4 regions of the Neobacillus sp. NPDC093182 genome follow, and region 2 is predicted to be linked to each of the others. Evidence: riboswitches for the same ligand, from Rfam matches in the RefSeq annotation. Region 2 holds a riboswitch; each other region holds the start of a gene.
What was found. Region 2 has a riboswitch for S-adenosylmethionine ahead of ACIQAA_RS11915 (methionine biosynthesis PLP-dependent protein). Riboswitches for the same ligand answer to the same signal wherever they lie in the genome.
Positions count from the first base shown of each region.

Region 1: it holds a riboswitch for S-adenosylmethionine, as region 2 does, so the genes downstream of both, ACIQAA_RS05770 (sugar ABC transporter substrate-binding protein) here and ACIQAA_RS11915 (methionine biosynthesis PLP-dependent protein) in region 2, are expected to answer to the same signal.
Region 3: it holds a riboswitch for S-adenosylmethionine, as region 2 does, so the genes downstream of both, mtnW (2,3-diketo-5-methylthiopentyl-1-phosphate enolase) here and ACIQAA_RS11915 (methionine biosynthesis PLP-dependent protein) in region 2, are expected to answer to the same signal.
Region 4: it holds a riboswitch for S-adenosylmethionine, as region 2 does, so the genes downstream of both, ACIQAA_RS07855 (methionine ABC transporter ATP-binding protein) here and ACIQAA_RS11915 (methionine biosynthesis PLP-dependent protein) in region 2, are expected to answer to the same signal.

Region 1 covers NZ_JBIVOI010000002.1:232,803-240,697, forward strand. The annotation lists gene ACIQAA_RS05740 (hypothetical protein) at 1-258, shown strand, start outside; gene ACIQAA_RS05745 (glutathionylspermidine synthase family protein) at 265-1,515, shown strand; gene ACIQAA_RS05750 (DUF350 domain-containing protein) at 1,775-2,164, shown strand; gene ACIQAA_RS05755 (ion channel) at 2,193-3,221, opposite strand; gene ACIQAA_RS05760 (threonine/serine exporter family protein) at 3,709-4,149, opposite strand; gene ACIQAA_RS05765 (threonine/serine exporter family protein) at 4,163-4,924, opposite strand; gene ACIQAA_RS05770 (sugar ABC transporter substrate-binding protein) at 5,037-6,146, opposite strand; SAM riboswitch class I at 6,271-6,378, opposite strand; gene yfkAB (radical SAM/CxCxxxxC motif protein YfkAB) at 6,587-7,705, opposite strand.
Region 2 covers NZ_JBIVOI010000005.1:233,633-241,527, forward strand. The annotation lists gene metC (cystathionine beta-lyase) at 1-294, opposite strand, end outside; gene ACIQAA_RS11915 (methionine biosynthesis PLP-dependent protein) at 294-1,409, opposite strand; SAM riboswitch class I at 1,491-1,610, opposite strand; gene ACIQAA_RS11920 (alpha-mannosidase) at 2,108-4,549, shown strand; gene ACIQAA_RS11925 (amylo-alpha-1,6-glucosidase) at 4,631-5,938, shown strand; gene ACIQAA_RS11930 (LacI family DNA-binding transcriptional regulator) at 6,360-7,385, shown strand; gene ACIQAA_RS11935 (carbohydrate ABC transporter permease) at 7,484-7,895, shown strand, end outside.
Region 3 covers NZ_JBIVOI010000018.1:73,645-81,539, forward strand. The annotation lists gene ACIQAA_RS26485 (PAS domain-containing sensor histidine kinase) at 1-550, shown strand, start outside; gene ACIQAA_RS26490 (carbon-nitrogen family hydrolase) at 588-1,370, opposite strand; gene ACIQAA_RS26495 (pyridoxal phosphate-dependent aminotransferase) at 1,487-2,665, shown strand; SAM riboswitch class I at 2,744-2,852, shown strand; gene mtnW (2,3-diketo-5-methylthiopentyl-1-phosphate enolase) at 2,927-4,129, shown strand; gene ACIQAA_RS26505 (2-hydroxy-3-keto-5-methylthiopentenyl-1-phosphate phosphatase) at 4,130-4,801, shown strand; gene ACIQAA_RS26510 (methylthioribulose 1-phosphate dehydratase) at 4,795-5,424, shown strand; gene ACIQAA_RS26515 (1,2-dihydroxy-3-keto-5-methylthiopentene dioxygenase) at 5,451-5,984, shown strand; gene ACIQAA_RS26520 (aspartyl-phosphate phosphatase Spo0E family protein) at 6,251-6,487, shown strand; gene ACIQAA_RS26525 (ZIP family metal transporter) at 6,502-7,233, opposite strand; gene ACIQAA_RS26530 (electron transfer flavoprotein subunit beta/FixA family protein) at 7,579-7,895, shown strand, end outside.
Region 4 covers NZ_JBIVOI010000003.1:82,423-90,317, forward strand. The annotation lists gene ACIQAA_RS07840 (hypothetical protein) at 1-8, shown strand, start outside; gene ACIQAA_RS07845 (CBO0543 family protein) at 66-524, opposite strand; gene ACIQAA_RS07850 (hypothetical protein) at 766-960, shown strand; SAM riboswitch class I at 1,192-1,291, shown strand; SAM riboswitch class I at 1,366-1,472, shown strand; gene ACIQAA_RS07855 (methionine ABC transporter ATP-binding protein) at 1,580-2,611, shown strand; gene ACIQAA_RS07860 (methionine ABC transporter permease) at 2,601-3,251, shown strand; gene ACIQAA_RS07865 (MetQ/NlpA family ABC transporter substrate-binding protein) at 3,270-4,100, shown strand; partial or broken gene ACIQAA_RS07870 (amidohydrolase) at 4,250-4,417, shown strand; gene ACIQAA_RS07875 (LacI family DNA-binding transcriptional regulator) at 4,471-5,472, opposite strand; gene ACIQAA_RS07880 (DMT family transporter) at 5,513-6,397, opposite strand; gene ACIQAA_RS07885 (amylo-alpha-1,6-glucosidase) at 6,398-7,895, opposite strand, start outside.

The sequences.
Region 1 (7,895 bases), on a different contig from region 2:
TCCGGGTGTTCCCAGGCACAGGACCTACCCCCAGTACCAGAAGACACAGACTGTGCTGATTGGGAATGGGATGATGATGAAGGAGTTTGGCAATGTGATGATACCCGCTCGAGTCACTATGGCCACTTCTTTTACGGGGGATTGTTTTTCCACAGTAGATCGGCATTATTAAATTCGTCTGCTTACAAGTCTTATAAGTCTTCCTCTAGCTTTAAGGGCGGATTTGGGAGCGGATCAAAAGGTGGATTTGGAGGTTAATCACACATGTCCACGTACACAAAGGACCGAAAGCATTTTTACTCCCAATTTCCTGACTTTTGGTCAAACTTATACGGAAGTGAATACAGTCTATACCATGTTTATAGTATTACAGAACAGACACACACCCTTTTGAAGGATGCAACGGAACGAATGGGCAGGGTATTTTTTAAAACAGCAGGTCTCCTGCGCAGTCTTGAAGACGAACAGCTTCTTGAACTTGGTTTTCCTGCCGCAAGTCTTCCATTTCTACGGATAAAAAGTCTTTTTCCTGAATCGGTTATCTCTCGATTTGATTTTGCTTTGACAAGTAATGGTGTAAAAATGCTTGAGTTTAATGCTGACACACCTACTTTTATCGTAGAATGTTTTCAAATCAACGGGAAAGCTTGTTCAGAATTCGGCTTATGTAATCCCAATGAAAATCAAGAACGGCTTCTTGCTTCAGGTATTACAAAGGCTGTCCTTGAATCCGCAAAGGGCTATGAGTCTCCTAATGTGGTGTTCACCGCCCACCGCGACCATATAGAGGATTGGAATACAACGGCGTATCTGAGTCAGTTATGTAATGTTCCTAATCAAATCATTCCCCTATCAAACCTGCATATTACGGACGGTGCACTTTTAGACTCTAATGGTGTACCCATCGATGTTTTATATCGGCAGACCTATCCTCTTGAACATTTACTGGAGGATCGAGATCCAACTTCAGGGGATCTCGTAGGAGTTGAATTATTACGACTTGCGAAGGACCGAAAATTATCAATAGTAAATCCTGTTTCAGCATTTCTGCTGCAGCCAAAATCCATTCAGTGTCTGATATGGGGCTTGGCAGAAAATGATGGATTTTATACGAAGGAAGAACAAGATTGGATAAAAACATATATGCTGCCGACCTATCTCGAAGCAGATGGATTTTCAGGTACTGCTGCCTATGTCCAGAAACCCTCATTCGGCAGGGAGGGAGATACCATTACCATATGGGATACATACAGCAAAGTTGATGCTCAAAATCCCTTCCAAACATACAATCATGAACTGCCTGTTTATCAATCGTATGTACCTCTTCCTGTTGTTGCACTCGAAACGGAAAAAGGTATCGAGGAACTTTCTCTGGTATTTGGTTCGTTCCTTATTGCCGGGAAACCGAGCAGTATTGGAATCCGTGCTGGCGGAAAAATCACAGGCAATGAATCTTATTTCTTACCAGTTGGAATCGAAAAGCGGAGGTGCCTTGTTCAGGGGCGACAGGCATAAGGCGCGCTGGCGAGAAGGTTGTTCTTTAACCTTCTTGACAGATTGTATGACATGTGGAGGCGACTGCCATGGGACGAAGGCATAAGACGACCCCTACAAGAAGGCGCTTTTTGCCTTTTTCAGGGGGATGGCTTATGACTCGAGTCCCAAGGAGCCGCAACTAGACACACTTATGACCCGAGCCCCTAGGCGCCGGAGCTAGACAGTAATCTAAGTTCAAATTGATAGTCCTAATTATTTTTAAAAAGGAGGAGTTTAATTGTTAGATTTCATAATATATTTGGCTGTTTCATTAGCTTTGTTACTGGTTGGACTCTTTTTAATGGAAATCACCACAAAGGTAAAGGAATTCGCCTTAATGGCGAAAGGAAATAAAGCAGCAAGCTATGTACTAGGAGGAAGACTACTTGGACTGGCGATTGTTTTATATTCGGCACTTGCCAACTCCATCTCGCTAGTAGATATGGTCATTTGGGGAGCAGTTGGAATCGCGGCACAGATTATTGTCTTCTATCTTACTGAATGGCTGACCCCCCGCCGTTTTAATGTATCCCAGAGCATTGAAGAAAATAACACGGCAGTCGGTCTTTTTCTCCTATTATTGTCCGTATCTATCGGAATTGTTATTGCTGGTTGTTTGACATATTGAAAAAACGCATCCTCTTAGATGCGTTTTTTCATAGCTTTTGATATGTATTTTTATCACATATGATAAATAATCTAGCTTCCTTTGGGATCGGGTCATTCCATTTCTTGAGGATGTTCAAATCATTCCTGTCAGCTATTAGCTGTGCCCCTTTTTCTTTAAGTTGTTCATATGCCGTGCCATACGTTTTCCACTGAGGACTTACGCTGACTTCCCAAAGATCACTCCCGCCATCTCCATCCTGTCTGCTTAACAATTGCGTAAATAGATGACTGGCTCCCTTCATTTGGGCAGACTTCGCCATTAGGTTAGACACAGACCCATTTGATAAAATAAACTCATCAATCTTAACATGCTTAAAATTATCGACATGCTTTTCGTTTACGATTTCTGCGATCGTATAAATACTTTTTTCCGTTCCGTCATCATAACGTTCAATAGATGAAGCCACTAAAAGAGTCTTTCCATCCACTAAGTCAGGATTAGCAATACCTTCTGCTGCAAACAGTAAAACCGCTTGGGAATTTTCAATTCTTGCCTTTCTTAATGTCTCTGCATCTGTCGGACTTCCTTGAATATAATGAAACCGTTCATGCTCAAAAGGAGTCTTTTCTAATTCATCTATCAATACGATATCCGTTTTTTCATCACATAGTATTAGTTCTTTAATCGTACTCTTACTTTTTGCAGTCCATCCGATGATGACAAAATGATTTTCACCTTTATAAAACAATTTCCCCTCCTCCTTTCTCCTTTTGTACTGTGAGACACCTTCTACAATCACCCCAATGACCGTACCAAATAGTCCGATACCTAATGTATAGACGACAATCATCGCCCAGGTTCTTCCTGCTTCTGTAGTAGGATATACATCACCATAGCCTACCGTAGTCATCGTAGTAAGAATCCACCACACTGCATGCAAGCTGCTTTCAAAGGTCTTAGGTTCTAATACTCGCATAATTTCTGCATTTACAATAATAAAAAGCAAGGTAAACAGAATGATTGTTCGATAACGATAGCGCGAGACTGTATGGAATAATTTTCGAAAAAAGAGCATTTTACCCCTCCCTTCCTTTTCTATCACTATAATTTCTACTTACGGCTCACTATTTCCTTTTTTTGAAAGAAAGGCACTATTATGGTCATGCCAAATTTTCATATTGACATATTACACAACAGGGTGTAATATTATTAATTGTGCTTTAGATTTTATGTAACTTGTAATAGATAGATAACGCAATGTAAGAATTTTTTCTGGCATTCTGCTTATGTTTTAAAAGTAAAACTTATTCACGCTGGATCGGCTTCGGAGCCGTAAGGACGTAAGAGAGGCAGGGCTTACGTCGTTTAGGTATAAAACCATCAGGTGGAAGAGTAACCGCGGCAAATTGGTCTTTTAATACCATTTATTATATATAAATACTTACCTTGCGATGGCTGACAATCAGAAACAACCATTCACAAGTTACAATAGTGGTCCATCTAGGATCAAAGCAAAAGAAGGCAGAGGATATGATTCCTCTGCCTTCGTCCAATTTTATTAATTATAACCTCACTCCCTTAATTTTCCGTACCACTTGATTGATAACTTCTGAAAAAACAAGACCAAATGCGATTGAGCCTGATAATAACGTTACTTTTGCAGCTAATGCCATGGCTTGAAAATAATCGTCCTCGACAAAATTCCTCATTGTATCATATGCCAGACCACCAGGAACTAATGGAATGATTCCCGCAACGCTAAAAATAATGACCGGTGTTTTATAGAATTTAGCTAACTCCTGACTGACTATCCCTACAAAAAGAGTGGCTCCAAGTGTGGCTAAAACAGAATCACCTGTATACTTTTCCGCTATATAATAAATAATCCATCCACCCATTCCAACAAGTCCGCATTTTACTAACGTCTCCTTCGGTGCATTAAAAATGACTCCGAAAGCAGCTGTTGCAATAAAGCTTGTGATTAATTGTCCAATGATATCCACATTAAGCCTCCATTTACAAAAAAGATAACACTACTGCTATTCCCGATCCGATAGCAAATGCTGTTAACAATGCTTCCGCACCTTTAGATAATCCCGAAACTAAATGTCCTGCCATTAAATCTCTTACCGCATTAGTGACTAAAAGACCAGGTACTAACGTCATGACGGACCCGATAATAATTTTATCCAGCTGCTGTCCTGCTCCTATTTTTACAAGGAAAAAGGATAGTAATCCAATAATGAATGAGGCCAAAAATTCCGAGAAAAACTTCACTGGTATGTAGCGGTGAATGTATAAAAAGCCGAAATATCCTACTCCTCCAGATAACATCGCTGGGATAAAATCAATCCACTCACCCATAAACATAATCATAAAACAGCCGCTGGCAATGGAGGCAGCCGCAACCTGAACCATAAACGGAAAGGTAACATTTAAGGCGTCAAGCTCTTTTAGAAGTGTTAAAGCTGATTCGAGATTTAATTCGCCGCTAGTAATCCTTCGTGAAATACTATTTACCATAGCTACCTTTTTCAAGTCAGTAGACCTTGTTGATATTCGTATCAACTTTGTTTTGGTTGGTTCAGTACCTTCAGCTGAAAAAATAATCCCTGTTGGAGTTACATAACTATGTGAATTTTCAATTCCAAAAGCAGCAGCGATCCTCATCATCGTATCCTCTACCCGATAGGTTTCTCCACCGCTTTGGAGCATTATTTTTCCGGCAAGCAAACATACTTCCATTATTTCATATGTACGTGTTTTTTCATTTTCCATCTAACCTTCACCACAATTACTCTTTCTTTTTATGATTTCCTAAGTTTAATCAAAAACTTTATTTTTATCAATAAAATAGACGCCAACCGTATAGGCAGGCGTCTATTTTATGTTATTTTTTATAATGTTCTTTTAACTTCTTCATCCATTCTTCTTCAAAGGCAGTTGATTGACCCCAGCCTGGAATAATATCAGCAAGGTTCACCATATTAACCGGTTCTGTTGACTTTTGAAGGTCTTCTTGTGAGATTAATGACGCTTCAAGATCAAATGTCTGCGGCGTTTCTTCACCTGCTAGTTTCTTTGCTAATAGTCTCATATTAACCGCACCAATGACCTTTGGATCCACTGCAGCAGTATACTTCCAAGCACTGCCTTTTCTTTGAATTTCTTGTAAATCCGCATTCGAAACATCGATACCATAAAGCTTAACTTCTTCTCTTCCAGCTTCCTTAAGTGCACGTGCAGCACCAATCGCAAAAGCATCCCATGTGGCAAAAATCGCATCCAGTTCACCTTTTGGATATTTGTTCAACATAGCCGCAACTGCATTCTGTGTTTGTACGCTTGTGTCAGCAGAAGCAACACCAAAACGCTCCACTTCCTTGATTCCTGGGTTCTTTTCTAAAACATCCTGGTAAACTTTATTCCTGCGAACCATTGGCGGGAATCCATCCACCCATAAATAAGCGATATTGGCTTCACCATTTGTTTCTTTCACTAATTGCTCTAATGCCAGCGTGGCCAACGCTTCATCATCCTGTGAAGTAAGCGTAACTCCATCCACTTTTGTCAGGTTCGCATTGGAGTCAAATGCAACAATGCTTTTTCCAGCATCGACGATTTTTTTGACATCATTGATAGTCGCATCATCGTCACCATGGGAAATAATAAATCCATCATAGTCTTGGTTTAAAGCTTGGTTAATTGCGTCATGAAATTTTGCTGTATCTCCATTCGCCGTAAACACATCTACTTTGAACCCTAGCGCTTCACCCTCTTGCTTGGCACCAGCTAGGAATTGGGCAGTATGATCGTCCCCGCCGATTTTTCGAATTACCTTAATTTTTGGCTGTTCCCCTTTTGCAAAACGCTCCGGAACTCCCTCAATTGTTGTATTTCCAGTTGCTTGCTTTGTTTCTCCTCCAGAAGCACAGCCTGTAAGCAATAGTGTTGCTGCAATCGCAGATACAAATGTGCTCTTAAAAAAATTCTTTTTCATGTTAAAAGCTCCCCTTTTTTGTTTTACGTGCGTTCCTACCAACGTTGCTCCTAGGAGGGTCTTTGAAAAAACAAAAAACCTCTCCAGAAAAGAGAGGTTTCATCACAAAATAAGGACTACTCCTCTCTTATCTCTCAAAACAATTCCTTGTTTTGCAGGATTTAGCACCAATTCCTTCCGGAACGGTTGCTGGGCGTCATCGGGCCAGTCCCTCTGCCACTCTTGATAAGAGAACGTATTATTTACTTGTTTAAAGTATTAAACTAAATTTAATCTCCTATTAACAATTTGTCAATAGTATTATCTAAATATTTTTAATTGAAAAACTTATTGGTAGTCATCACATTATCCTTTCCACTTGCCAAAAGATAGGTGTTTTACTTTCTTTAATTTGAAAATTCGGTATTATTATAGAAAAAAGCAGGGAGCTCCTGCTTTTTTTATTTGCTGATATTATTTTGGAGATTGGAAAAATCCAAATCCTGATAATAACTATTTTTAACTAAAATATTAGGACCAAGACATGACACAGCAGGACAATGACAACTCAATTCCTTAGCAATCGCAGAGGATTGCCAGTTTTCATACGCATCCGTCAGCTTGGTATTTTGAACATTCCCTAATGGCGGGGTATCACCAAAATCCGTTACGATTATATCTCCATTAAAAATGTTAACATTTAGTCGCGAACGGCCATCAGGATCATTTCTTACCGTTACATTTCTACTTTGAAAAAGTCTAGTTAACAGTTCTAAATCCTCTGTTTTATGGCTACATGCATAAAAAGGAAGCGTTCCAAAAAGCATCCATACATTTTCATCACGAACGTCTAATAAATGATGAATAGCTTCCCTAATTTCAATCAGGGATAACGTTTCCAGATTACTTGCAAAATCACTTGGATACATAGGGTGAATCTCATGCCGCTGACAGAGCATCTCATCGACAATTTGGCGATGTATTTTCTCCAGATGAGGTAATGTTCGTTTGTTAAGCATTGTTTCCGCGGATACCATTACACCAGCCTTCACTAATTCCCTGCTGTTTTCTATCATTCTAGTAAAATACTTTTCACGCTGCTTGTAATCAGGCTTGTTTGCCATCCTAGCAAATCCACCCTCAACAAAATCATCTGCCGTTCCCCAATTATGCGAGATATGTAAAACATCTAAATAAGGAATAATTAATTCATAGCGTGCTAAATCGAGTGTTAAATTCGAATTAATTTGCGTCCGAACACCGTTTTCATGAGCATACTTTAATATTGGCACCACGTAATTTTTTATAGAAGACAGGGAAAGCATCGGCTCGCCGCCTGTGATACTAAGCGACCGGAGGGTTGGAATTTCATTTAACCTATGCAAAAGCAAATCCACCGGAAGTGCTTCGGGGTCTTTTGTTTGAAGGGTGTACCCTACTGCACAATGCTCACAGCGCATATTACATAAGGTTGTAGTCGTGAATTCAATATTGGTAAGCTGAGGTTTTCCGTATTGCTTTATATCATTATAAGCTTCCCACGGATCATTTTCAGGGGTTATTTTTTTCAAATCGGACATAGTAAACTCCTTAAAATCAGTATTAGAAAAACCACTTCATTATAGCTGAAATATGGATATTATGGTAATTTAAAGTCTTTCAGAAAAACTTATGTTATTATTTAATCTATTATTCTATTCATGCATAATTTACTGTTCCTTTATTAAAGCTAAAGAGATAGTATTTTTTAAACAGTGGATGGTGATGTAC
Region 2 (7,895 bases):
AATAACGATATGGTCACCAGATGAAAGAAGTAGGAAAGCTGTTGAAATAGCAGCCATTCCCGACGAAAAAGCAAAACCCCTTGTCCCGCCTTCTAATTCCGCAATTACATCTTCGAGCGCTTCTCTTGTGGGGTTTCCACTTCTAGCGTAATCGTATTTTCCGTAACTTTCTATATCAAATTGATGGAAGGTTGATGCATGTTGGATCGGTACACTAACTGCTCCAGTGTTTGGATCTACTTTATGCTGATTATGAAGGAGCTTGGTTTCAAAACTATAATTTTCTGAACTCATTATCCAATCACTCCTTCTTTTAATTTCGCTAATGCCTGTTCAAGGTCTTCAATAATGTCTGTTGGGTCTTCAAGTCCTACAGAGAATCTTAATAGTCTGTTACATACACCTGACTGAATTCGAATTTCTTCTGGAATGTCAGCGTGGGTTTGTGTCGCTGGATAAGTAATAAAGCTTTCTGTTCCGCCAAGGCTTTCAGCAAATGAAATGAGAGAAAGACTTTGAAGGAATGGATTCACCCAAGCTTCATCTTGTAAGCGGAAGGAAACCATTCCTCCATTTCCTGGATACAGGACATCTGTTATACCGTCATGGTTAGAAAGGTATTCAACAATGGCCTTCGCATTGCTTTCATGTCTTTGCATTCTTAGTGATAAAGTTTTCATTCCACGCATTACTAACCAGGAATCAAAAGGACTTAGGACTCCACCGGCTCCATTATGATGAAAAGCCAATGCCTCACAAATTTCTTTACCTTTGGCAACGACCAGACCAGCTAGGACATCATTATGGCCGCCTAAGTATTTCGTCGCACTATGAATGACAATATCCGCACCCAGCAGGATTGGCTGTTGAAGAAGCGGTGTATAGAACGTATTATCAACAATCAGAATAATTCCGTGCCTTTTCGCAATTTTTGACACAGCTGCTATATCTGACTGCTGCATAAGCGGATTGGTCGGAGTCTCAAGAAAAATCGCCTTGGTTTGAGGGGTAATCCTTCTTTCAATCTCTTCAGGACTACACGTATTAACATATTGAGTCTTCAAGCCCCATTTTTTAAATCCCTTTTCTAGTAAACGATACGTTCCTCCGTACAAGTCCTCACTAACAATCCATTCGTCCCCAGACTCGAAAAGAGAAAGGATTGTAAAAATCGCTGCCATCCCCGAACTGCAAGCGAACCCCTGATCTGCGCCTTCAAGATCGGCAATCGCCTTTTCAAGGAGCTGACGGGTAGGATTACCTGTCCGTGAGTAATCAAATCCCGTTGATTGCCCGATTCCCTCGTGACGGTAAGCTGTTGAAAAATAAACAGGAGGATTGACGGTGCCTGTCACCGTATCACTTCTATTACCAATTTGAGCTAACTTTGTATCAATCTTATAAACCATGATCCGTATCCTCCTTTATATAAACAAAAAAAGTCTTCTATAAGAAGAAGACTTTTGGATGCACATTCGCATAGGTCATTCTTCTTATCTCACAAGTTACCTAATAACTTGATGGACTTAGCACCTTTTCAATGATAAAAAATGTCATTGAAGGTTGCTGAGACTTCATAGGGCCATTCCCTCAGCCTCTCTTGATAAGAAAGTATAATATTTAGACTTTTTATAAAATTTACTACACTAAAGCAGAAGTGTCAATTAATATTTAAAGGAAATCTATTTATACAAGAAAACTTTTAAATTATTTTTACGAATCGATGGTTGCTAGCAAGACATTTGTAACATCAGTGTGATGCTGAGTTTTTAGAGCAGTAATAATAAAATATTAATTGATATTCTTGCCTTACCTAACCTTTTAAAAATAATCTCTCCGTCTTTTAAGTACTTAACGACGAATGCAGCCGCACCAAGGAAGATATATCTTTTATCATAAACTTAGTTTAATGGATACACAAAGTTAAAGTAGAATGTTATAATGAATCAAAAAAATAAGGTAAGTCTATTTTTTTTTTGTTTGTGAAGGCGGTTTCAAACTCGTTTGGCAACGATCTTTTTTGCATTCTAATTAAGAGGAGTGATTATTTATATTTTACCATTGAGAAGATGGAAATTAGAATTGGAGGAAAATACCTGTGAAAAACATGTTTATGATCGGAAATGCACATCTCGACCCCGTATGGCTTTGGCGCTGGCAGGAAGGTTTTCAAGAAGTGAAGGCGACATTTCGTTCAGCACTCGATCGTCTAACAGAATATGAGAATTTTATTTTTACTTCAAGTTCTGCTGCGTATTATGAATGGATAGAAAAAAACGATTCAAAAATGTTTCAAGAAATCAATCAAAGAATTCAAGAAGGCAGATGGATTATTTGTGGCGGCTGGTGGATTCAGCCGGATTGTAATATTCCAAGTGGTGAATCATTTGTCCGACAAGGGCTGATCGGCCAGAACTATTTTAAAGAAAAGTTTGGGGTCACCGCCACTGTTGGTTACAATGTTGACAGCTTTGGTCATAATGGAATGCTGCCACAAATTTTAAAGAAATCCGGCATGGATTCTTATGTATTTATGAGACCTGGTCCAGAGGAAAAAGGGCTGCCGGGCAGGTTGTTTTTATGGGAATCCAAAGATGGTTCTCGGGTAAAAGCGTTTCGCATTCCCTTTGAATATTGCACCTTTGACCATCTAGAAAATCACATCATGCATTGTAAAAATGAACTTAAGCATTCTTTCAATCATCTAATGTGCTTCTATGGTGTTGGTAATCATGGCGGCGGGCCGACAAAGGAAAATATCGAGATTATTGAAAAATTAAACCAATCGATGGAAGATACCAATCTTATGTTTAGTTCACCGAATGAATTTTTTGACCATGTAGAGAGTTTTAAGGATACTCTTCCGGTTGTCCATGACGATCTGCACCATCATGCGATTGGTTGTTATTCTGTTCATTCCGAAGTAAAAAAGCTAAATCGATATTCTGAAAATCTCACTTTAATGGCTGAGAAGTTCTCCTCGGTTGCCAACTGGACGACAGATCAACCGTATCCAGAAGACATGAATCAGGCTTGGAAGGGAATCTTATTTAACCAGTTCCACGATATTTTAGCGGGGACAAGCATTTCAGAAGCATATGATGATGCTAGAGATTTATTTGGCGAGTCGATCAGTATTGCAACACGAAATATGAATTACGCCCTCCAATCGTTAAGTTGGAATATTGATATCGAAGAAGAAAAAGACATGAAGCCAATGGTCATCTTTAATCCTCATTCATGGCCGGTAAAGGTAAATGTTGAAATTGAGTATGGGCTTTTTGTGAATTATTTATTGCCACAAGAATTTATTATTGAAGATATTAATGGAAATGAAGTGCCTTACCAAATCATTGATTCTGTTGCGAAAGTACCGAATCGAAAAAGAGTTGCCTTTGTGGCTGAACTTCCACCATTAGGATATAGCACGTATAAACTTCGTGCGGTTAAGCCGACAAAAGAGTTTGAATCTGTAAAAGTAACCGATCACGAAATGGAAAACGACCGCTTCAAGCTAGTAATTGATAAAGAAACTGGTGGAATCAGCAGTTTATTCGACAAAGAGAAGGAAATCGAAGTGTTCAAGAGTAATGCGGCTATCCCTTATGTCATGAATGATTCTTCCGATTCATGGGGACATGGGAAACTTCGCTTTGATGAAATCGCCGGAGTCTTCAAGCCAATCCGGATTAAAAAGCTGGAAGAAGGTCCAGTAAAAGGGGTTATTCGGGTTACGTCTAAGTTTCAATCATCCACGATTGTCCAGGATTTTATCATGTACAAACAGTTAAATAAGATTGAAGTGAAAGTGAAAGTAAATTGGCAAGAAAGTTACCAAACGTTAAAACTCAAGTTTCCAGTAAGCTTTAATCAACGGCATGCAACTTCTGAGATTCCATTTGGGCATGCTTCGCGCGAGGCAAACGGAGATGAAAAGCCAATGCAAAATTGGATTGATGTAACAGGCACGATTAGCAAACAAAGGAAAGATATATATGGTTTAAGTCTTCTTAATGACGGCAAATATGGTGTCGATGTAAGTGGAAATAGTATCAATTTAACGGTTCTAAGAAGCCCGATTTATGCCCATCATGCTCCATTCGTACCAGATCCGGACGAGGATTATCCGATTATTGATCAAGGGATTCAAACTTTTACCTATCAATTGCTGCCACATGAAAATAGCTGGCAAGAAGCCGAAACGGTTAAGCATGCATTAGAACTGAATCAAAAGCCGCAGATCATTGTGGAAACCTATCATAAAGGTTCTTTAGCTCAAGAAGATTCATTTATTGAGATTGACCAGCCCAATATTATTCTTTCTGCTTTAAAAAAGGCTGAAAATCATGATGATTTGATTATTCGTCTTTATGAAGCCCATAACCAAGAAACAGTAGTCAACGTGGATTTGAAGAATTGGGGTAGGAAGATTGAACTGCAATTTGGACCATCTGAAATTAAAACGTTATCCATCCCGAAAAATCCCGAGGAGCCAATCAAGGAAACGAACTTAATCGAAGATGTTGAGAAATCCTTGGTGACTGTATGAAGAACGAATCTCTGTTAGATTAATAGATTTAAAAGCAAGGAAATGAAATATGTAACTAAAGTCCAGTTGGGAGAGACTGATATGGTAGAAAATATAGTAGAATTAGGCAGAGAAAAAGCTGAAAAAATACTACTGAAAAATGGCGGGGAGCTCGGACTGCTCGGCTCAAGTACAGCCTATCAACAGGTTTGGGCAAGGGATAGTATGATTTGTGGACTAGGTCTTCTTGTATGTCAGGATGATATGGGTCCAAGCATTCATCGCAGTTCATTGGAAACTTTGGGACGATTTCAAAGTGAATTAGGGAAAATCCCTCATAATGTTGGTTTTCCAAATGTAGCAGATCCTGCGTTAATCGCCCATGGCGGGAAGCTCGATGATGAGAGTGTCAAAGGACAAGCTGTTGAGGATTCGATTCATGCAGGCTGTGTGGATGGTAACCTTTGGTATATTATTGGCCATTACTCATACTATATGGAAACGAATGACAAGGAATTTTTACAAAAATGGTGGGGGAATTTAGAAAAAGCATTGCTTTGGTTACGCTACCAAGATTCAAATGAATGTGGCTTACTAGAAGTCCACGAAGCGATGGACTGGGCGGATTTATTTGCAAACCGATACAATGTCCTTTTCGATAATGTTTTATATGCTGCAGCATGGAAGTGTATGGGCCATATGGCAGACGCATTAAACCTGCCTTCCAGTTATTTTTATGAAAATGCAAGAGATGTTAAAAAGAAGATTAATATTCTATTGTGGATTACACCAGAAAATCAGGAAAAAATGGACTGGGTTAAAAAGGAGCGAAAAGAATGGCTTTATCCCATTAAGCGGGTGGAAACAGAACTTGTGGAAAGACCATTTTATCTTCCATATATGGGATTTCGTGATTATGCAGACCGGTTTGATACGCTTGGCAATCTATTAGCAATCGTTTTTGGGGTCGCGGATGAAGAAAAAGCTAATAAAATCCTCGATTATATCCAGGGTTGTGGGATTAATGAACCGTTTCCGGTACAAGCCTTATATCCTGCTATTCGCGAAGGTGAAAAAGATTGGCGCGACTATTATCGAGTTCGCAATCTTAATTTGCCGCATCATTATCATAATGGTGGCTCATGGCCTTTCATTGGCGGTTTCTATGTCGCTGCGCTCATTCAAGCGAAAAGATTTGAGGAGGCGGAGTATCAATTAGGAAAACTGGCAAACATGAATAAAACAGGTAAGAAAGCAGAATGGGAATTTAATGAATGGTTTCATGGTCAATCAGGGCGTCCGATGGGATTTGCAGGCCAATCGTGGTCAGCTGCGATGTATTTGTTTGCGGAGAATGCGGTAAAAAATCAAAAGGTAAACATTTTTAATCAAGAGGATGATTGGAAGTAATTTCGACAATAGTCGAACCTTATCACAAATATTTTAATAGAAAGTCGAATAATTGTTTGACAGAAGTATAAAGATACCATAAAATTTAAATATACAAATAATTCTTACACTTAATTGGGAACGTTCCCGAATTTCTTAGTAGGGTACGTGCAGTATCCTACTGGGTTACCATATTAACGATATCATTGCGGTTGTAAAAAAATTTATGTTATTTGAAAACGGTTTCTAACCCTTGTATAGTGGTAACTCTATTCTTTCATTTTGTGAATTTTCCTAAATTATGAGCATTATTCTACTTGGATTGAGGATCGTAGGTTGAGCAACAGTGTTTAATTATCGGAATGAATCGGCTTGATCAATTTTGGGAACGTTCCTATTTATGAAAAAGGAAAATATTAAACTAAAGGAGAGGAGGACAATAATGAATCCTACAATCAAAGATGTGGCTAAACTGGCCAATACATCCAAAAGCACTGTCTCTCGTTATTTGAATGGTTTACCAGTAAAAAAAGAAACAGATGAAGCATTAAAAAAGGCGATAAAGGAATTGAACTATCACCGCAATGAAAATGCGAGAAGATTAGTTAGAAGTAAAACACAAACCATTGGTATCGTGGTTGACAGTATTACGAACATTTTTTATCCATCCATATTCAGAGGAATTGAAGAGGTAGCAAAGGAAAAAGGTTTTAATTGTGTGTTCTACAGTATGACCTCAAATAAATATAAGGAGTCTTATTTTCAAAATTTATTTTTTGAAGGACATGTTGATGGAATCATTATGATTAGCTTTAGTAAAAGAGACAAACAGGAATTAGTGGAAATAGCTGAAGCTGGGTTCCCAGTTGTTGTTTTTGGAGATTCCGCTGGTGTCCCGAATGTCATTTCAGTTGATGTTGATAATTATTACGGTATTGCTGAACTTGTTCGCTACCTTCATCGTATTGGGCACGAAAAAATAGCCTATATTTCAGGGCCAGAGGATGCTGCGGCCACAAAATGCCGCTTATCAGGTTATCTTGAAACAATCGGACAACTAGGATTAGAAGTCAATCCAAGTTGGATTGTTACTACTGACTGGTCGAATGAGGGTGGTTATCGTGCGATGAATCAGTTACTAGCTGACGGAGATTTCACTGCGGTCGTTGCTTCCAATGATGAAACAGCAATTGGGGCATTAAGAGCGTTTCAAGAGCGAGGATATCATGTTCCCACTAATTTTTCGATAACGGGTTTTGACGACATCACGTTGGCGAGCTGGGTATATCCATCATTAACGACGGTAAAACAGCCATTTATGCAAATGGGCATGAAAGCAGCAATGGAATTGTTTAATAGGATGGAAACTGGAGAAGAGTACCCAGCAAAACGCCATCTTTTAAAACCTGAATTAATTATTCGTGACTCATGCAGGAAGATATCCGAACCGGTTTCTACTTTAAAATAAGTCGAGTTTCTAGATTGATAGACTTTACTCAAATGACATCGAAAAATCCAAAGAAAAATAGGAAAAGGTGGAAAAAAAGTTTAAAAGGCTGTGAAAACATGAGAAGTTCTTCTATTAATAAATCAAAATATGGATTCTATTTTGTACTTCCATACTTTATTACATTTCTTATTTTTGGTTTAGTGCCTATTATTTTCTCACTCTATTTAAGCTTTACGAAGTGGGATGGGTTCTCAGACCCCGTGTTTGTAGGATTAGATAATTATTCACGATTACTTCAAGATACATTCTTTTTTAAAGCGATCGGAAACACATTAATCATCTGGATTTTATCAATTGTTCCGCAATTGATCCTTGCATTGGCGTTAGCTATGATCCTAAACGAAAAATTTATTAAAGGAAAGCATTTCTTTCGCGCTGTGTTTTATTTCCCCAATATTGTAACACCTGTCACACTAGGGGTTTTGTTCAGCTTAATGTTTGATTGGCAAACAGGAAGTGTAAATAAAT
Region 3 (7,895 bases), on a different contig from region 2:
ACACGCTATGTATTATGATGTCATTACCTCTGAGTTAGCAAGAATTGATTCTATTATTAATGAGTTCTTAATCCTGGCAAAACCTCAGGAAATTCGATTTCAAGAGAAAGACATTTGTCAAATAATGAGGGAAATAGTAGATTTATTAAGTGCTCAAGCTGTGCTGTACAATGTTCAATTCCATACTCATTATGAAGAACAATTGCCATCCGTCTATTGTGAACCCAACCAATTAAAAAAAGTCTTTATTAATCTTATAAAAAACGCAATTGAAGTCATGCCGGGCGGTGGAGCAATTACCATTGCGATAAAGTCCATTAAGGACCAATTTATCCAGATTTCAATTCGTGATGAAGGAACGGGGATTCCTAAGGATAAAATAAAAAAACTTGGAAAACCGTTTTATACTACTAAAGAAAAAGGTACTGGGCTTGGATTGATGGTCAGTTATCGAATTATCGAGGAACATAAAGGGAGTATTGAAGTTGAAAGTGAAGAAGGAATAGGAACTTTATTTAAGATTAGGATACCATTAAAACATGAAAATTAGGAAAACCACTGCCGATAATTGGAAGTGGTTTTTTTGGCTAGTATAAATCTGGTCTTCTATCTTCAAAAATGGGGATTTGTTTTCGAATATCCTTTACGAGGTCCAACTCAATTACTACAGACAATATTTCCTCATTTGCTCCAGCTTCAGCGATTACTTCTCCCCATGGGTCAATAATCATGGAATGACCAGCGAATTCATTATTTGGATCAGATCCGGAGCGGTTGCAGGCAATGACGAAACATTGATTTTCAATGGCTCTTGCAATTAACAATGATCTCCAGTGCGATAAACGGGGAGCTGGCCATTCTGCAACAACAAATAATGCTTCAGCTCCTTTTGCGGTATGTGCACGAATCCATTCTGGGAAACGAATATCATAGCAAATGACTCCGCCGAAAGACCGATTATCCAATTCAAATAACCCTTTCTCTTGACCTGCCTCGAGGTAAAGATGCTCATCCATCAATTTAAAAAGATGCAGTTTACTATATGATTGGACAAGCTTTCCTTCATTATTGACGATTAGGAGGGTATTTTTAACTCCTTGACCTCCTCGATTTGCCACCGAACCTCCGACAAAGTGAACTTGATATTTTTTTGCAGCTTTCGTTAAAAAATCAATCGTTTTTTCTGCATTCCTGTCTGCAATGGTGTCAAGGCGTGTCAAATCATACCCTGTTGTCCATAACTCCGGTAACACAATAATATCAGGATTTTCTTTCATTGCATTTCCGATAAGTTTTTCTGCGTGTTGATAGTTTTTATTTGGATCTCCAAAGGCAATATCCATTTGCAAACAAGTTATTTTAAATTTCACCCAACTTCACCTCATTTTGAAATTTCGGAATTTTTTCTTTACAAGCTGTCTTAAAAGTTATATCATTTGTGACTAGAATTCAACAACAAAATGTATAAATTAAAGCAGGTGATATGATGAAACAATTTCCAACATCGGAAATTTTAAACAATCTTCCGAAACAGTTTTTTGCTTCTTTAGTAAAAAAGGTAGGGAAATACATTGAAGCAGGCTATGATGTAATTAATTTAGGACAGGGTAATCCCGATCAGGCTACCCCCAACCATATCGTAAAAAAAATGCAGGAAGCAGCCGCAAATCCTGCAAACCATAGGTATTCTCCATTTCAGGGACATGGTTATTTAAAGCAGGCGGCTGCAGATTTTTACAAAAGAGAATATGATGTAACCATTGATCCGGATAAGGAAGTAGCCATTTTGTTTGGAGGTAAGGCAGGATTAGTGGAAATTCCACAATGCCTATTAAATCCAGGTGATACAATGCTTGTTCCTGATCCAGGTTATCCTGATTACTTATCTGGGGTAGCGCTAGCAAAGGCAGAAATGGTAACGATGCCATTACGGGAAAGTAATAATTTTCTGCCAGACTTTAATGAGTTACCTTCTGAGGCGATTGAAAGAGCAAAATTAATGTTCCTTAATTATCCGAACAATCCAACAGGGGCTGCAGCCACAAAGGAATTTTTTGAGGAGACGGTTAAACTTGCAAGCCTTAATGATATTTGTGTGGTTCACGATTTTGCCTATGGGGCAATAGGCTTTGATGGAGATAAGCCAGTCAGTTTTTTACAGATTGATGGAGCAAAAGAAGTTGGCATTGAAATCTATACTCTTTCGAAAACCTACAACATGGCAGGGTGGCGTGTTGGATTCGCAGTAGGCAATAGCAGTGTTATTTCAGCCATTGAGCTTTTACAAGACCATCTATATTGCAGCATATTTGGCGGTATTCAGGAAGCAGCTGCGGAAGCATTAACCGGTCCGCAGGATTGTGTTCGAGAATTGAATAATCTCTATGAGCGCAGGAGAAATGTTTTGATAGAGGGACTTCGTTCTCTTGGCTGGAATGTGACAGCGCCAAAGGGATCCTTTTTTGCTTGGCTAAAGGTACCTGAAGGGCTTACTTCTACTGAATTTGCTGATATCCTTCTGAAGCAGGCACATATTGCCGTTGCTCCTGGGATTGCATTTGGTGAATTAGGTGAAGGCTATGTCCGGGTTGGTTTGCTCACAAGTGAGGAACGTTTAGGAGAAGCGGTTAGAAGAATTAGTAAGTTAGAAATATTTAAAAAATAGCATTGACAAAAAATATAATTCTTGGGATAATGCAAAATATAGTTTATCAACATGATAATAGTAACTAATACGATCGTTTTCTTATCAAGAGCAGGCGGAGGGAAAAGCCCTATGAAGCCCGGCAACCGACTTAACACTTATGTTAGGCACGGTGCTAAATCTTGCAGCACAAGCTGAAAGATGAGAAGATGTTAGTTTGCGATGCTAACCTCTTCTTTTTGGAAGAGGTTTTTTATGTTTCTCTAGAAAGGAAGAGTGAAATTGACTGAATTAATAGCTACATACCTAGTTCACGGTGAAAAAAATCTTGAAAAAAAAGCTGAGGAAATTGCTTTAGGTTTGACTGTCGGTTCATGGACGAACTTACCTGAACTAGAACAGAGTCAATTACGCAAGCACAAAGGCAGGGTAGTTTCGACTGAAGGTTTACAAGAGGATCAGTCGACTATCCGTATTGCATATCCAACCATCAATTTTTCTAATGATATTCCTGCCATTCTGACCACCGTTTTTGGAAAACTTTCATTAGATGGAAAAATAAAATTAATTGATTTACAGTTTGAGGATGAATTAAAAAGCAAATTCCCTGGACCTAGATTTGGTATTGAAGGATTAAGAGAAAAGCTCGGGGTTTTTAACCGTCCGCTATTAATGAGCATCTTTAAAGGAGTTTTGGGGAAGGATATAAATTTTCTAACAGAGCAGTTAAAGCAACAGGCTCTTGGCGGTGTTGATTTCGTAAAGGATGACGAAATTCTTTTTGAAAATGAGCTGACTCCATTTGAAAAAAGAATAACAGAAGGCAAAAAAGTGTTACAGGAAGCATTTGAACATACCGGACATCGTACCTTGTATGCGGTAAATCTAACAGGCAGAACATCGCAGTTGAAGGACAAAGCTAGGAAAGCAAAAGAGCTTGGTGCAGACTTGTTACTTTTTAATGTTTTTGCTTATGGATTAGACGTTTTACAAGAGCTGCGTGAGGATGATCAAATTTCCTTACCATTAATGGCTCATCCTGCTGTAAGCGGGGCTTTAACATCATCATCCCATTATGGTCTCTCGCATTCCTTGTTATTAGGTAAGCTTCTTAGACTTGCAGGTGCTGATTTGTCATTATTTCCATCACCATATGGAACAGTGGCATTAGAGAAATCCTCTGCCATTTCAATCGCAGAGGAATTAGTTAAAACAGATACTATAAAGCGGTCGTTTCCTGTCCCATCGGCAGGCATACATCCTGGGTTAGTGCCGCTGTTGATTCGGGATTTCGGAATTGAATCTGTCATTAACGCTGGAGGCGGCGTTCATGGGCATCCAAATGGTGCGCGCGGCGGCGGACTTGCATTCCGACAAGCAATTGAAGTGAATCTTCAAGGGAAGACCTTAGCAGAAGGAAGAGAGCAATATCCGGAGCTAAAGAGTGCATTACAGTTATGGGGAAATGCAGAGGTGTCAGAATAAATGAAGCCTGTCATCTACTGTGATTTTGATGGGACGATTACCGAGAGTGATAACATCATTGCAATCATGAAAAAATTTGCACCACCTAATTGGGAGCAAATTAAAGATCAGATTTTATCACAAAAGATCTCTATTAGTGAGGGTGTAGGCAAATTATTTTGGGAATTACCTAGCAGCCAAAAAGATGAAATTACAAAATTTGCAATTGAAAACGCCAAGATACGCAAAGGGTTTTCTGAATTTGTCCAGTTTGCTAGAACAGAAAATATTCCTTTTTATATTGTCAGCGGCGGGATAGATTTCTTTGTTTATCCGATTCTTGAAAAATACGGCCCGTTTGAAGGGATTTATTGTAACCACAGCGATTTTTCAGGAGAAAACATAAGAATACTTTGGCCATATACCTGTGATTCTTTATGTGAAAATGAATGCGGATGCTGCAAACCTAGTATTATACGAAAGTTAAACCAAGATGAAGATATCTTTACAATCGTAATCGGTGACTCCGTAACCGATCTTGAGGCAGCGAAACAAGCTGATTTTGTACTGGCAAGAGATTTGTTAGAGGAAAAATGTGCTGAATGGGGTTTAAACCATAAAGGTTTTATTACTTTTTTTGACTGTATAGATGAAATTAAAAATCAGATTGAGGTGAAGAGGACATCATGTTAGAGGAAAAATGGCAGGAGTTAGCAGATATAAAGGATGAACTAGCTGAGCGCGATTGGTTTATGGGAACAAGCGGCAACCTTGCTATTAAGGTAAGTGATAATCCTCTGCAATTTCTGGTGACGGCGAGTGGTAAGGATAAACGCAAACGTACAGAAGAGGACTTTTTGTTAGTAGACGAATTTGGGCATGCAGTAGAAGAAACTCACTTAAAGCCTTCAGCAGAAACATTGCTTCACGTCGAAATCTATCGAAAAACCAATGCAGGCTGCAGTCTCCATGTTCACACCATAGATAATAACGTGATTTCAGAGGTTTATGGCAACCAGGGTGAGGTAACGTTTAAGGGGCAGGAGCTGATTAAGGCTTTCAACAAGTGGGAAGAGGACGCAGTGCTGACGATTCCAATTATCAAAAACTATGCTCATATTCCTACCCTCGCACATGCATTTTCAGAGCATATTAAAGAAGATTCGGGTGCTGTATTAATCCGTAATCACGGAATCACTGTATGGGGCAGAAATGCATTTGAGGCAAAAAAAATCCTCGAGGCCTCTGAGTTTTTATTTAAATATCAATTACGATTACTAGAACATAAGCCATACCAATTGTTTAAAGTTGTATAAATAAATGTGGAGAGGAAGATTTGATAATGGCATATATTACATTTCCAAATAAAGAAGACAAAATTCAAATCCAAGAAGAAGTAGCAAGCTTCCTAGCATCACAAGAGGTAATCTATGAAAATTGGGATATTACAAAACTTCCTGATACACTTGTTGAAAAGTATCTTTTAACTGATGAAGAAAAGAATGAAATTCTAAATGTTTTTTCAACAGAAATCTCAGACATTTCTGCTAGAAGAGGATACAAAGCGCAGGATATCATTTCTTTATCTGATAATACTCCAAATCTAGATACCTTGCTAACAAACTTTAAAAACGAGCATCACCATACGGATGATGAAGTTCGTTTTATCGTAAGCGGTCATGGAGTGTTTGTAATCCAAGGAAAAGACGGCGAATTTTTCGAAGTTCATCTTAATCCAGGAGATTTAATTTCAGTTCCAGAAAACACAAGACATTATTTTACACTTGAAGAAGATCGAAAAGTAGTTGCTATTCGTATTTTCGTTACTACAGAGGGCTGGGTGCCAATTTATGAGAAAGAAGAAATTCATCAATAATTTATAAAAACTGGCTGCTTAACAGCCAGTTTTTTTTGTGTTTTTTAGTAAAAAATTTTACTAAAACATTACCAAAAATAGCGTGAAAATTGTCGCAAAAGCAAAAAAAAACATGTGAATTTTGTCGAAAAATGCAATAAAATGCTTGTTTTGTCTACTTTTGCGAAAGTATTTACTTTTGACTAAATTCTTGTCATAATTCATCAAGTAATCAATTTTTTAGTATTTTACTGTAAAAGAGTAAGGAGTAGGTGGAGAAATTGTACATGGATAGTTATAACCCTTCTGAGATACTTGACGCAATAAAAGATAAACGTGCAATGATGATAAATTGTGCAAATAAAAAAGGATTCACAAGTGAAGAAACGATAAAATACAGCCAAGAATTAGATGTCCTAATAAATGAGTATCAGAGAGCAGCCCAGCAATTTTCACGGCCAAACGAAGAAGTGAAATTTGCATTTAATCAAATGGTTATGATATGGCCAAAAGCATTTGTATAAGATTTGCATGCGCTTTAAAAAATGTCTATTAAAAAAACCATTACTAAGAGACCAGCAATAAATGCATAAGTTGAAACTCGCTCATTGCCATCTCCGTGGCTTTCTGGGATTAACTCTTTATAAATAATAAACAACATCGCTCCAGCCGCAAAAGAAAGACCATAGGGGACAAGCCCTTGTACAAATGAGGTTAAATAGAACCCAATAAAAGAGGTGACAATTTCAATTGCACCCGTTAGAGTTGCCAGTAAAAAGGCCTTGAATTTGCTTATTTTTTGATTGATTAAAAACAGTGCAACAAGAAGGCCTTCTGGTGCATTCTGAAATCCAATCGCCAAAGCGATCAAATTCCCCGTATCCTCTGTTTGCGAAGCAAAGCTGACACCGACCGATAAACCTTCTGGAATATTGTGCAGTGTAATCGCTGCGATGATTAACAATGCCTTTTCATCAAATTGAATTCCATACTGATTATGTTCAAGGTCAATATGCGGAATTTTTTTTTCGAGAGTTGTTAATGCTAAAACCCCAAAGAATACTCCGATTGAAAGTGAAACAAAACCACCCAGCTTCATAGCTTCAGGAATAAGCCCGATTGTTGAGGCCGCCATCATAATCCCAGCGCTAAAAGCCAAGAGCATATCCATCCAGCGGTGTGTAAGGGATTGATTTATAAAAAGAATGATTAGAGCACCTGCACCCGTTGATAAAGCAGAAAGAACACTTCCTACAAACATTTCCATCATGCCAGCCTCAAACCTCTCATCTATTAAAAATAGTGTTAAATGAAATTAACTACATATTTAGACAGAAATTGTGATTTTTATCATTGTTTATATCTGAATATTTCTTATAGTTAAATTAGTGCTATTTTTATTCCTATTCATTCACATCATGAAAATCTGCTATTCTTATACTCCTAGATTTTACCTCAATCCTTAAATTTATCAATTTTGAAAAAAGAATTCTATCATTGTTTGGTACTATGCTTGTGTTGCGATACATATATCGTAATATGGCATTTTTTATAACCAAGGAAGGCAAACGCTTTGAAAACAAACATAGCAAAAATGGGGGAGGGAAAGTACTACATGCACATTGTCGTATGTGTAAAACAAGTACCAGATACAAAAATCATTAAAATTAATCCCAAAACAAACACACTTGACCGACGAAGCGCACCAGCGATTTTGAATCCTTATGATGCTCATGCTGTACAAGAAGCTGTAAGTATTCGTGAAAAGACCGGCGGTACGATTTCAGTTTTGTCGATGGGACCGCCGCAAGCGACAGCTGTAATTAAAAAAAGTATTGAGATAGGTGCTGACCGTGGATATTTGATTACGGATCGTGCCTTTGCAGGGGCTGATACACTTGCAACCAGCTATGCCTTATTTAAAGCATTAGA
Region 4 (7,895 bases), on a different contig from region 2:
CATTTTGATGAGGTTTAAATGTTCGTTACAGATGAGGTTGGGCTCAGTTGATTCCAACCTCATCTTTATTTACCTATTTTTATCATTCTCCTAACCATCCTTAAATGAGCAACCAAGATGAGAAAAACGAAGGGATAGAGGCAGATAGAATACCAGAGCTTCCAGCCTGTATAGTTGAAAAAATGAGTCCTTTCAACAATAAATTCGATAATGGAGGATCCTGCTGTCCATGCAAGGATATAAAAGAGTTTCTGTTGATTTGTCCCTTTAAAGGGATAATAGTTTAAGAACAAAATACTGACCGGAATAAAATAAAGGAATTCAGCAACAAACCCCAGCCATTGAAATCCTTCACCAAAGTATCCGTACAAATGGTATTTAAAGACGAGAACCAAATCTACATTAATACCAAAAACCAACGCAAAAAGACTCGTTGTATACAATTCAATTTTACTCAATCTCTTTGGAACTAGGAATGCAATGATAACAAGAATAAAAAAGAATATAAATACCAGCTTCCACATAGATGGATTGTCTCCTTCAAAAGCAACTAATTAAAAGTTATACTTTCCAAATCCTTACATATATAGTCACATATTAATCACCACCTAAATAACGTGTCAAAAGAACTACTCCTTCCGTCTACAGGAAAGGATTAAATTTCCAAAAGAATGGTTATTTGGAACTAATTTATTATTCTGGTAAATAAATAACTCCCTTTATGAATACTAATGAATTAACCCCCAAGAAAGGAGTGAGTATGCAATGAGTGTATTAGACCGCAGTCCTTTTTTATACTTCTTATGTATCCTTGCTGGTTTTGCCTTATTAAGAGTACCGCTAACTGGATTTTTTGCACCGCTTAGTCCGTTAGTTCTCCTAATTGGTGTCTTAACTGTCCTTTTATTCTCACTTGTGTTAATCATCCAAGGGGTACTTAGTTTGGTGAAAAGAAGATAGTCGTTAAAAGATCAAGGAAGAGAGCGAAAATACTCGCTCTCTTTTCTCTTTTTTTGTTTTACCGGAGGCCTGCGGTAATTTTTTTTTTTTTTTTGGAAATGCCTATCTGTAAGCATTGAAAGCGATTTAAGTCTAAACGATTAATCATTATTTTAAAAAGGGGATTTGACTTTTGACTATTCCTACAGTAGATTAATTAACAAGTTCAAAAAATGAATAAAGTAAAAATACTTCTTATCAAGAGAGGTTGAGGGACTGGCCCTATGACACCTCGGCAGCGGAATCTATGATTCTGTGCCAAATCCAGCAAGTGCGACTTGATAGATAAGAAGAGGCCCAATGATTTTTTTCAATTTGCCCTCTTCTTTTTCAAGAAGAGGTTTTTTATTTTTAATTGAATAATATTTCTTATCCAGAGAGGTTGAGGGACTGGCCCTATGACACCTCGGCAGCGGAATCTATTCGGAGACTGTGCCAAATCCAGCAAGCGCAAAATGCTTGGGAGATAAGAAGAGCTTACTGCTTTGCTTTGCATCGGCATGCCCTCTTCTTGTTTCCAAGAAGAGGGTTTTTTATTTTACCAAAAACGGGACACTTCCCAAAAAAGGAGTTACATACCATGATCGAATTTCAGAAACTTAAAAAGGTTTATGAAAGTGGCGGACAGCAGGTTGCTGCATTGAATGGAATTGATTTGAAGATTAATAAGGGAGAGATTTTCGGAGTGATCGGGTTTAGCGGTGCCGGTAAAAGTTCACTTATCCGCTGTGTAAACTTACTAGAGCGTCCAACCTCTGGAAAGGTAATCGTCGATGGTCATGACCTCACATCTATGTCTGTCAGAGAAGTCCGTGAGATTAAGAAAAATATTGGAATGGTTTTTCAGCACTTTAATCTATTAAACTCAAAAACAGTGTTTTCCAACGTGGCAATGCCCCTGACACTTGCCAAAGTTCCCAAGGATGCGATTAAAAAGCGCGTTCAGGAATTACTAGAATTTGTCGGGTTAGCAGACAAAGCGGACTATTATCCTGACCAGCTTTCAGGCGGACAAAAGCAGCGAATTGGCATTGCAAGAGCCTTGGCAACACAGCCATCCATTCTACTTTGCGATGAGGCCACATCTGCACTCGATCCACAGACAACCAGCTCCATTTTACAGCTGTTGAAAAAAATCAATAAGGAATACAACATAACCATTCTAATCATTACCCATGAAATGGCGGTCATCAGAGAAATATGCGACCGAGTGGCGGTGATTGAAGCGGGTAAAATTATCGAAGAAGGCACGGTGTTTAACGTCTTTTCATCTCCTAAAACGGAGACGGCAAAGAACTTTGTAAGCTCCGTCATGAACGACCATATCCCTGATTCTATAAAAGATATCATTCAAAAACATGACGGAATGCAAAAGGTTTTCCGAATCAATTTTGTAGGCAGCTCAGCCGGGCAGCCTCTGCTCTCCGAACTTGCCAAGCAGTTTGATATTCATATTAATGTATTGTTCGGAACCATTACTGAGCTTCAAGGCACACCGTTTGGAAACTTAATTGTTGAGTTCCAAGGCTCTGACAAAGAAGTCATCCGTGCATTAACCTATATTAACCAGAAGAAAATCAGCATAAAGGAAGTGACAGCACATGCTAGTTAACTCAGAGCAAATTATTTCTGCTTTAATTGAAACGGTCCAAATGGTCGCTTTCTCACTCTTGTTCTCAACCATCCTTGGACTGCCGCTGGGAATCTTGCTCGTCGTAACACGGAAAGGCCATCTGCTTCAGAATCTGCCGTTTTTTAATGTATTGAATGGAATTATTAATATTTTTCGATCCGTTCCGTTCATTATTTTATTGGTTGCCATGATCCCCGTGACAAGGTTGATTGTTGGAACTTCAATTGGAACAGCAGCAGCAGTTGTTCCTCTCGTGTTCTATGCAGGACCCTATATTGCTAGATTGATAGAGAATTCCTTACTAGAGGTTGATCCTGGTGTCATTGAAGCAGCAGAGGCAATGGGCGCAACCCCATGGCAAATTATTAGTAAATTTCTAATTCCAGAAGCACTCAGCTCACTAGTTCTTGCCCTTACCATTGCGACCATCGGTCTTGTTGGGGCGTCGGCAATGGCTGGCGCAGTCGGCGGCGGTGGAATTGGGGATTTGGCCATTACATATGGCTACCAGCGTTTTGATACTGTCACGATGATGATTACAGTGGGAATTCTGATTGTGATCGTACAAGGTCTACAGTCATTTGGAAATATAGCAGCAAAAAAAATCAGACGAAGATAACCTAGGAGGAAAACGACTATGAAAAAACTTTTACTATCCATCATTATTATTACATTAGCGATTATTGGCGCTGGCTGCGCTGAAAAAACATCAGAGGTTAAAGAATCAACTACCGTTAAGCTTGGTGTTAGCGGAACCGATACACGTATTTGGGATTTTGTAGCGAAAAAAGCAGAAAAAGAGGGAATCAATATCGAAATCGTTTCATTCTCCGATTACGTTGCTCCCAACACAGCTCTTGCAGAAGGAGAAATAGATGTTAATGCATTCCAAACCGTTGCCTATTTTGATGTATTTATTAAAGAACACAAATTAGACCTAGTGCCAATCGCGACTACCGTCCTTGCCCCAATGGGAATATACTCTGAAAAATACAAAGATGTCAAAGACATTCCGGATGGTGCAAAAATTGCCGTTCCGAACGATGCATCCAATCAAGGCCGTGCATTATTACTTCTTCAAGAAGCTGGACTCATTGAATTACCAGAAGATTTCGACCCAAATGGTAATCTTACGCAAATTAAAAATAACCCTAAAAACATTGAATTTGTCGCAGTTGTACCAGCGCAAACACCAAGAGCATTGCCAGACGTTGCCGCTTCTGTGATCAATAACGGGATTGCTGGTGATGCAGGTCTTAGCCCATTAGAAGATGCGATTTTCCATGAAAGTGAAACTGCTACCCCTTACCTTAATATTATTGCTGTCCAAGCAAAAGACAAAGACAACAAAACATATAAGAGATTAGCAGAACTTTACCAATCTGAAGATACAGCAAAATTTATTGAAAAAGAGTACAAGGGCAACATGATCCCAACATTCGTGCCACTTAGCAACATTGGATGGTAAAAAGAAAGCGGAAGCGCCTTGATAAGGGAAAAATGCAGTTCAATTTTTCCTGGGGCGACAGGCATAAGACGAGCCGGCGAGAAGGTTGTTCTTTAACCTTCTTGACGGATTGGCTTAGACCTGAGAACCCCTAGGCGCTGGAGCTGGACCATACGGTACCATTTAGAGAAGCAGCAGCCTCCCCTAAAGGAGACCAAGCTCTGATCACTGGTGCTAAAGCTCTTGCACTAACCGCTTTAAAACTGATTACAGACGCTGATACATTATCTCAAATCAAAGCAGAATTCAAAGAAAGAAAAGCGGCAGAATCAAAATAATAAGACGCCAGTGACATAAGTTTGTCGCTGGGCGCTTGTGTTTATATTTTATTTCATTTTATCTTTTGAGGACTTGCAGCGCTTTCTCTTACAATTAATTTTGTATTAATCGTTATTTTTTTACTAACTTCCCTTTTCGAGGACAGTCTTTCTATCAGTAAATCAACAGCCGTTTCACCCATAATTTCGGTATAGAGTTTAACCGTTGTTAAAGGTGGAACCATATATTTCGCTGTGGCTACATCGTTAAAACCAACAATGCTTAATTCATCGGGAATTTTAACCCCTAGTTCATATGCCGCTTTATAGCACCCGACTGCAATCGTATCATTCGCCACAAATACGGCTGTTGGTTTAGGTTCAGATGTTAGCATTTCTCTTAAATTGGAATATCCGTCCTTTGGATCATATCCACCGATTCTAACTAATTCCTCTTTGAAAATATTTTTTTCCTTTAAATAATTTTCAAAAACATCCTGCCTTAAATCTTTAAATCGATTCCCATACATATCGGTTTCTACTCCGCCGATAAAGCCAATATTCTCATGACCAAGTTCAGTTAAATAGTTAAGAGCATTTCTGGTCGCAGAGTTGAAATCGATCACAACGGAATCAAAATAATATTCGTCTGGATTGGAATCAACAAAGACACAAGGTTTATTAAAACCTTTAATTTTTTCAATATCCTTGCTTTTGAAGGTTCCTAGGCATAAGATTCCATCAATTTTATTGAGATTCGCCTCATTGCCTTCCTTGTCAATTCTGAAAAAATCAATGCTTCTACTTTTTAACTTTTTTTCCAAAGCAACCCTTATCGACAAGTAATAAGTATCTACTAATTCTTCCTCGAGTGAGAAGGAATCGTATAACCCTATTTTCCATTTGCTCTTTTGCTTCTTCTTCGGAACCACCACATAGGCTAATTCCTCAGCTGCTTCAAAAACCCTTTTTCTCGTTTCTGGAGAGACATTTAATGTTTCATCATAATTTAACACTCTTGAAACAGTAGTGATTGAAACATTAGCTAAATTGGCTATATCTTTTATTGTGGCCATTATTTCTCCCTACCTGCTTGTTTTTTTATCTCGCTACGATTCAATTACGTATTTCCTTTAATCTATTCTTTTTTAAAAAAGGTAATTTGGTCTCTGAAATGATGATGGCACATAGAATAAGGATCGCACCAAGCACCATTTTTATCGTCATTGCTTCATCCAATATGGCAACGGAAAAAACCATTCCCCAAAAAGATTCTGTTGAAAGAATAATTGCAGCCTTTGTTTCTGTTATCATTTTTTGAGCAACAGTTTGCAATAGATAAGCAATCGTTGTTGAGAAGATACCTAGATAGAGAAGGGAGAACAAACCTTCCGTTTCCATAACAACAGATGTTTCTCCTTTGAAAACAACCACAATACTCCCTATTATTGCCGCTGTCACCATTTGAATGAGTGTTAAGGAAACAGGGTCTGAATCTTTAACATATTTTGCAGTATAAAATATATGGAAGGCAAATCCAAACGCACAGCCCAGTGTCAGCAAGTCTCCGATATTAATGTCAGCAGAGAGTTTAAGAGATAAGATGCCGACCCCAATCATAGCTAAGATTGCACCAACTAATTCATAAATATCAATTTTTCGTTTATACATGACAAATGCAATAAAAGGAACGATCACAACATTCACTGCCGTTAAAAAGGCATTTTTTGAAGGTGTTGTAAATTGAAGGCCCACTGTTTGCAGGGCAAAGGCCAAATATAAAAAGATCCCCAATACAGCCCCTTTTATAATAGTACTTTTATTAATATTTTTCAGCCTTTTATGGAAAATTATGCTTAAAATGATTGTCCCTATAATAAATCTTCCCGCCAGAATCTGATAGGGAGTAAAGTGCTCCAACGCGATTGCACTGGCAACAAATCCGCTTCCCCATATAATGGCTGTAATCGTAAGAGCGATTTCTCCCATATACTTTTGCATTTAATCACCCCTAAGATTATCTTCTAATAGCAGCAGAAATACACTTGATGTCCATGTGAAGGATGTATCTACTAACCCTTTACCAGTTAACGGATCAAAATTTTCCGCCATCCCTCCTGTAAGCGTAAGGTCTAAAAACTTATCTCTTAGACGATTCCCTGCCTCTTTATAGCCATTATTCTTTAATGCATGGATAAACAGGTACGTCACAGGCGCCCAGATTGGACCGAGCCAATATCCATTTTCCCGATAATAGTTACTCTTTACACACTCAGTAGCCAGACCAAAATTTGTTTCAAAGTTGGCTTCAAGATCCGACACGAGGTGGTCCATGATGCCTTTATCCAAGCGATAGCCAATGATTACTGGAAGTCTTAAAATTAAGCTGCTTCTAATCTTAATTTTCTCACCATTCTTGCCCACTCGCCCATAAAAGCCCTCACCATCATACAGTCTCTCAATTAATAGGTTAAACAAAGAGTCTGCCTGATTCTTAAATCTCTCAGCTTCCTCTTTTTCTCCCAACATTTCAGCAAAGGAGGAGAGAATATCAAACGAACGTATTATGAAACTTGCAAGGTCTGGTGCCTCCACTGGCATCCCCACATGAAAAAGAGAAGCATTATCCCAGCCAGAATCATTCCCGTGTTTATAGTGTGGCAGCCTATCCTGATAAGTACGATATTCTTCATAATAGGTCATGACTTTCTTAGTAGACTCATATACACGTCTCAAACGCTGTTCGTCTTTAAAGTAGTCATTTCTCTCCATCAGCTGTTCATAGACGTAAGCAAATATCGGAGGCTTTATACAATTGTATGAAATGAATTTGTCATTCACAAAATCGGGATAGGCACCAGATTCATCTTGGGTGTCCATAAAAATCTTTAATTGTGCATATGCGAGTTCCGGGTACTGTTCACCTAAATTTAATGCGTTAAAGCAATTATCCCATGACCAAATATTATACATCCACAACTTCGACATATACATCGCATAATCTTTTAGGACTCCATCTGGATGGACGACGCTCGACCATGTAATATAGGAAGCCCTCTCCAAGGAAGGCAGATATACCGCTTGTTCATATCCCTTTTTCATGGAATCAAACCATTCTTTGTATGCCACCTCTACTTGTTCTTTCCCTTGGCTAAATGAAAGGTATTCCTTTTTTTGATAAACGGTTCGATAGCTTTCAATCACGAAATGCCCATTTTTTAAACGCATATCAATATAATCGTTTCCGATAATATTCCATGGCGCATTAACAGACAATTCACCATTCAAGTTCATAATCATTAATTTTAATTCCTTAGGATAGATATGGTATTCGTACATTCCATCTTCTAATTCCATTAAAGAATCATATTTTCCTTTTGTTGCTCGCAGCCTTAGTTCAACATCCTGTACTTTAATATGGAGTTCATCTTCTTCAGGAATAATGATTTCCGCAACACACTCCGGTTGGTCCTTTAAATAGAAGGATACGGAAATCTCT